Regions from separate parts of the Marinobacter sp. es.042 genome, predicted to be linked through region 2. Evidence: predicted binding sites of a transcription regulator. Region 2 holds the regulator's gene; the other holds the start of a gene.
What was found. Region 2 encodes FliA, which starts transcription of late flagellar genes. Its sites were predicted from a motif close to CTAAAGTTTNNNNNNNNNNNGCCGNTAA; they were not measured.

Region 1 (3,412 bases), 1.8 Mb from region 2:
CTCGGCCACCGAGGACACGCTGAACACAGTCGCTGCAGCGGCCACGGCCGCAAGCAGTGTTTTCCGGATTGTCATTGTGTTGGCTTCCATTATTGTTGGTATGAAAACAGGTATTTCTTTCGCGCAACCATCATAGCTTCCTCATGGTGTTACGCCAATCGGCAGAACACCATGAATCCGGCTCAAACCTTGAACTGACCGACCAGGTCCCGAAGGCTCTCACCCAGCCGCGCCAGTTCGTGGCTGGCTTCGTTGGTCTGGGTTACGCCGGTATCACTGCGCTGGGCAGCATCAACGATCCGCACGACGTTCTGGTTGATCTCTTCGGCCACTTGGCTTTGTTGCTCCGAGGCTGTTGCGATCTGGGTTACCTGATCATGAATCTTGCCAACCGAGGTCTCGATGGTTCGCAGCGCGCTGGTTGCATGATTGATCCTTTCGACCGTTTCCGTTGAACGGTTGCGTGATTTGTTCATCCGCTCCACCGATGCCTTGGATTCAGTCACAAAGCCGTCAATCATGGTACGAATCTGATCAGCGGACTCAGCGCTGCGTTTTGCAAGCTGGCGTACTTCATCAGCAACCACCGAGAACCCACGACCATGCTCGCCGGCCCGGGCTGCCTCAATCGCGGCATTGAGAGCCAGCAGGTTGGTCTGTTCAGTTACCGCATGGATGACATCCAGTACCTGCTGGATCTCATCGGATTTTTCCGCAAGGGCGTTGATACTGCGGGCCGTGTCCTCGATCTCCTCGGACAGCTTGTTCACCGCGCCCTGGGCACTGCTAATGGTTTCACCACCCTCACGGGCCATGCGGTCGGCGTCCGAGGCCGAGCTCTCAACCTCATTGGCATTGCCGGAAATCTGCTGGATGGTCGCGGCCATTTCATTGATCGCAGAGGCAATCTGGTCAGTCTCGGAGCCCTGTTCCTGAACCGAGGCCCGGGTTTCATTCGCGACCCGGCTGAGCTCTTCCGCCGCGGACGCCACCTGATCCGTGGTGGCGCCAACTTCTCGCATGGTGTCCTGAATCTTCACAACAAAGGCATTGAAACGACGACCGAGCTCGGCCAGCTCGTCGGTACCCTCATCCGGCAACCGCTGGCGGAGATCGCCCTCACCATCAGCAATTTCCTGCATCATGTTGCTGACGTTCTTCAGCGGCCGGGTCACGCTACGGCCAACGAATACGCCGATCACCAGAGCGATTACGACAACCACAACCGTCACCAGAAGGATAAAGCCCAAGGCCTCCGCCATACCCGCCTCAATGTCCTCGCGAGCAGCAGCGACCTGCCGGTCAATATCGGTAATGTAGACACCAGCACCGATCATCCAGTCCCAGTCCGGGATAATGGTGGAATAGGACATCTTGGGTTCTTCATTGCCGGAGGCAGGGTTCATCCAGTCATAGCCGTAGAAGCCCTCACCGCGGGCAGCGGCGAACAGATCGGCCACCAACCCCCTGACAACCGGATTCTTGGTCGGTCCTTCTTTGGAAGGGTCCGGAGCATAGGCCAGGTTGTATACATCCCTGGTATAGGCGAACACGTAGTTCGTCTCATCAAAGCGGATCGAGCGCAGGCGCGCCGCTGCCGCCTCCTTCGCTTCCGCCTCCGTCATCGATGGGTCATTCTTGGCCTCCAGAACCACGGCCTCTGCGGCATCAATGAGGTTCTGTAAACCAGCCTTCCGTGCTTCCAGGAGGCTGTTCTCAAGACGCTTGAGCTCATCTTCACCATTGGCCTGAATCTGACTGGCGGTGATCCACGCCAATGTTGCCGCCGTAACGAGTACCGGCACAAGTACTGCCACCAGCAAGCGCGAGCGTATTTTCACTTTACTCAAGACATTCATTTTTGCGAACTCTCCAGGGAATTTCCGTTGGTGAGGATTATCCACGGACCACTTAGCGTGATCTGTTCCAGTTTGTTAAGGCAGGTTTCAGCAGGCGCACTGATTCGCCGAGCCGCCTGCCATCGGACAAACCTTCCACCATTATTTTCAGCTAGGTACAGTAACGGCAGTAACCCGATTGTCTTGAGCGGGAATCAGACTGAAGGACCACTACGAAGGTAGGCCAATGAAGCACCTGTTTCTGGTACGCCACGCCAAGTCCAGCTGGGCCGATGAAACACTTTCTGACCGGGAACGCCCCCTCAGTGCTCGGGGCGTCAGCCAATTGGCCCCATTGGGAAATGCCCTGAAATCTGTCGGCGCGTTCGAAGGCGAGGTATACAGCAGCAACGCCAGGCGGGCCGTCGCGACACTTCAAGGCATACTGCCCGACACAGTCGCAGCCGAGAGCTGCCATACCCTGAGCGAGCTATATACCTTCGACTATCGGCGACTACTCGCATGGCTCGAAGAGCAGGCAGACGCCCCACAGATTACCCTGGTCGGCCACAACCCGGCGTTACTGGAACTGGCCCAGTCCCTACTGAAGCACCCCCCGGGACAGCTACCCACCGCCAGCGTTATTCACATCCGGCTTTCGATCAAACACTGGCGCCAGATTGATCGCGGCAAGGGCAAACTGGTGACTCTGATAACGCCACAGGATTACAGCTACGCCCACTTCGAACGAAAGCTTAAAAAGAGAGCCAGAACCGCGGGGGACAATCCTGCAAGGGACATTCCCAAGGCCCTTCACCATCAACTTGATCGGCTAAGGCAACTGGAACGGGGCGTCGCCCTTGGCCTGGATGACGAATTTCTGCACCAGTACCGGATTGCGATTCGACGCAGCCGGGCCATCGCCGAATCGGTTCAGGACGTGACTGGTGACAAGTCGCTGGCCAAGGGGGTTAAAACCCTGAAGCGCCATGCAAGGGCAACGGGCCCACTGCGCGACCTTCACGTGTTTCTTCAGGACCTGCCGGAACTTTGCGCAGATGACGCGGAAATTCGGGCAGCCTTGCAGATCTGGTTCGAGCGCGAAGCCGCCAGCCATCATAAAAAGCTGGCAAAGCGACTGAAAAGCAAGCGCTACCAGGACAGCCTGGAGCACTGGCGCAATCTGATTGATTCGCGAAAGTTTCAGAAATTGGCCGCAACACTCCGGCCGAAAGACATCCGAAGGGCCGTGGAACGTCGTATCAAGGAGTTCAATAAACGCACTGCCGAGCTGATGCATACTTCACCGGATGAAGATATCCATCGGCTGCGCAAGCAACTCAAACGAATCCGTTACCTGATGGAACTGGATGCAAAAACCTGGAAGCGCAACCTGAAAACGTTAAAGGAGCGGCAAGAGCTCTATGGCCGGTTCCAGGATCTGCACGTTCAGATTTTGCTTCTCGACCAGTTCCGCCAGACGGCGCCAGAGGTACTGCCAGCCGCGCTAAATGGGATCGTGGAAACGCTGGAAGACCACAAGGCGAACGCCCGGAAAATGATTCTGACCCTTG
Region 2 (3,412 bases):
CGCTCATCGGCCTTGATCTGGGGCCCGACGCCCTTCTCTGCAGACTCTTCTTTTTCTTCAATCTGGTGCACCGTGCCCGTGAGCTGGTCCACATGACTAGCCATCACCACCAGACTGAGCATCTGCTCCTCAACCTCTTTCACAAGGGCGGTGACCTTCTGAATGACCTGACCTGTCAGATCCTGATAGTCCTGAGCCAGCAGGATTTCCGACAGGTTGCTGTACATGGTGTCGGCATCGGTTGCCATGCTGACAAAAAAGCGATCAATCCGGCCGTACAGCTCGCGAAACTCGGCCGGCTGCATTTCCCGGCGACGCAGTCGCTGCCACTCATCACGCAACGCGGCGGCCTCGTCTCTCAGGGCATTGGCCACCGGCATGGTTTCCTCAACCAGGTCCATCGTCCGGTTGGCTGCTTCGCCGGTCATCTGCACCACATACTCGAGGCGATCAGAGGCATCTGTCATTTTCGACAGTGCTTCCTGCTGTTCTGCGTTTCGGGGATCAATCTGGAAGTTCCGGATTGCTTCGTGAAGGCTCCGCGTCAGCCGCCCTACCTCACGGTACAGACTCTGATCCCTGACCTCGCTGAGTTCATTGATCAGGGTCATGGCCTTGGCATAATCACCGGCGTTAACAACTTCAGCCAGTTCGGTTGCCTGACGCTGGAGCTTCTCAGTCACCTCCGGCTCAAGGCCCCGATGGTTCTTTTCGCTATCGCTCATGGGAGCCATCCGACCTCTGGTTACTGGATTCTTTCAAAGATTTTCTCAATCTTTTCCTTGAGCACCGCAGCGGTAAACGGCTTGACCACATAACCGTTTACGCCTGCCTGGGCAGCGGCAACGATCTGGTCGCGCTTGGCCTCAGCAGTTACCATCAATACCGGCAGGGTTTTCAGATTCTCGTCCGCCCGAACGGCCTTGAGAAGGTCGAAGCCTGACATGCCCGGCATGTTCCAGTCGGTCACCAGAAAATCGTATTTGCCGCTTTTGAGCATTGGCAGCGCTGTGTTGCCGTCGTCAGCTTCATCGGTGTTGGTGAAGCCAAGATCACGCAGCAGGTTCTTGATGATCCGTCGCATTGTGGAGAAGTCGTCCACAATGAGGATTTTCATGTTTTTGTCCAATGGGACCTCCAGTTAGTAACACCCGGAATTCGTTTGACCTTTGCGTTCAAAGTCTAGCAGGCCGCTGTTTTAACCGCTTATTGTCGGACCTTTGCTTCGGTTGTAAAGCATCGGTTACCAAAAACTACAGACTACCTCGTTGCCGACACAGACTGAACGCCGTCAGCTGTCCGATTCCTGACGCCAATCCGAGAGCCGTCCCCGAAGGCGCAGGGCTGCCTGGCTGTGAATCTGGCTTACCCTGCTCTCACTGACGCCCAGCACCGCGCCAATCTCCTTGAGGTTCAGTTCTTCCTGGTAGTAAAGGCTCAACACCAGCTTTTCCCGCTCCGGAAGGTCCTCAATCGCCTCAGCGAGGCTCCGCCGGAAGGCATCGGAGGACAATCCCTCAAGGGGATTATCCTGCGTCTCTGTCTGTTCTATCGGCAGCTCTCCGGATTCATTGAGCTCGTCGAGGCTAAAAAGTCGACCGCTGTTGGAATCGGAAAGGTAGGAGTGGTATTCGGGCAGCCCCATCCCCAGCTCTTCGGCCACTTCCTGGTCGTGGGCTTCGCGGCCAAGTCGATCTTCAACGGCTTTGATGGCCTGGGAAATGCGACGGGCGTTTCGATGAACAGAACGTGGCACCCAGTCACCCTTGCGGATTTCGTCCACCATGGCGCCGCGAATACGGATACCGGCGTAAGTCTCGAAGGTAGCACCTTTGGTGGAGCTGTAACGCTGGGCGGCCTCGAGCAGACCGATCATGCCGGCCTGCATCAGGTCTTCAAGCTGGACGGACGCCGGCAGGCGAGCCATGAGGTGAAGGGCAATTTTCTTGACCAGCGGCGCGTGCTGCTCAATGAGCTGAGCCGGCTTCTGCGCACTTGACTGGTTATAGATTCCGAGGTTTTTCGCCAATATCATGTATCCGGTTTTTTTTGTTTGACTGGATCCGATTCAGACTTCGACGAGCCGCTCCACAAAAAATTCCAGATGCCCGCGGGGAGAGGACGGCAACGGCCAGCTATCTACCTTGTCCGCCAGCGCCTTGATGGCCAGCGAAGCTTTCGCCCTGGGATAGGCGTCCAGCACCGCACGCTGCCGCTGAACCGCTTTCTTCACGGCCTCATCGTAGGGGACTATTCCTACGTATTGTAGTGCCACATCCAGGAAGCGCTCGGTGACCCGTGTCAGTTTTTCGAACAGATGCCGGCCTTCCTGTTCATTCCGGACCTGGTTGGCAAGAATACGGAACCGATTGGTGCCGTACTCGCGGTTCATAAGTTTAATCAAAGCGTAACAGTCAGTAATGGACGTGGGCTCGTCACACACTACCAGCAAAAGCTCCTGGGAGGCCCTGAGAAAACTGACCACAGATTCGGAGATACCGGCAGCGGTATCCACTATCAAAACATCGATCTGATCACCCAGTTCGCTGAACGCATTAATCAGCCCGGCATGTTCCATGGGGCTGAGCTGGGTCATTCGTTGGGTACCGGAAGAGGCGGGGACAATCTTGATGCCACCGGGACCATTCACCAGAACGTCCTTCAGATCACAATCGCCGGCCAGAACATCCTGGAGGTTACGATTGGCAGTGATGCCCAGCAAGACGTCGATATTGGCGAGCCCCAGATCGGCGTCGAGCAGTACCACTCTCCGGCCTTTCTGCGCCAGGGCAATTCCGAGGTTCACCGACACGTTACTCTTGCCGACACCACCCTTTCCGCCGGAAACTGCAATCACCTGTACCGGATGTGCTCTGCTCATACTGTTTTTGGTCTCTCGCCACGTTTCGCCGGCTTTGTCTCCGACGCCTGCTGTCAATCTGTCCGGTCTCAGGCGTGCTCTTTCAGGCCCTCTGCGACCGCTTGCTGTTGCTGGAGTGTTTTCAGCCGATCCACGGCCAACCGCACCAGCGGAACGGCTTCTGCGTGGTGCAGGTCTTCAGGAATCTTCTGGCCGTCTGTGTAATAGGCTACCGGCAGACCGGTTTCCATCACAAACCCGAGAGACTCGCCCAGCGTCAGGGCCTCGTCGATTTTGGTCATCACACAGCCCGCAAGATTTGCCATCTTATAGCAATGCCACACGGATTTCATGATGCGAGGCTGACTGGTTGCCGAGACCACCAGATGGGTTTTGATATTGTGATGGCTGCGAGCCAGTTCGGCCAGCTGTTCCTGATAGCCTTTGTCGGCACTGGTCAGTCCGGCGGTATCAATCAGCACCAGATGACGGTCTGACAGCTCATCCAGAATATCGTCCAGACTGTGGCTTTCATCCACGACCCGCACCGGC

Region 1: the regulator FliA is predicted to act here: its motif matches at 2,020-2,047, upstream of CFB02_RS13335 (methyl-accepting chemotaxis protein).

Annotation. Positions count from the first base shown of each region.
Region 1 covers NZ_LT897781.1:2,851,836-2,855,247, forward strand. Annotated here, with positions in the region: gene CFB02_RS13330 (TRAP transporter substrate-binding protein) at 1-75, opposite strand, end outside; gene CFB02_RS13335 (methyl-accepting chemotaxis protein) at 183-1,859, opposite strand; gene CFB02_RS13340 (CHAD domain-containing protein) at 2,086-3,412, shown strand, end outside.
Region 2 covers NZ_LT897781.1:705,999-709,410, reverse strand. Annotated here, with positions in the region: gene CFB02_RS03465 (protein phosphatase CheZ) at 1-725, opposite strand, end outside; gene cheY (chemotaxis response regulator CheY) at 746-1,129, opposite strand; gene CFB02_RS03455 (RNA polymerase sigma factor FliA) at 1,292-2,035, opposite strand; gene CFB02_RS03450 (MinD/ParA family protein) at 2,069-2,881, opposite strand; gene flhF (flagellar biosynthesis protein FlhF) at 2,950-3,412, opposite strand, start outside.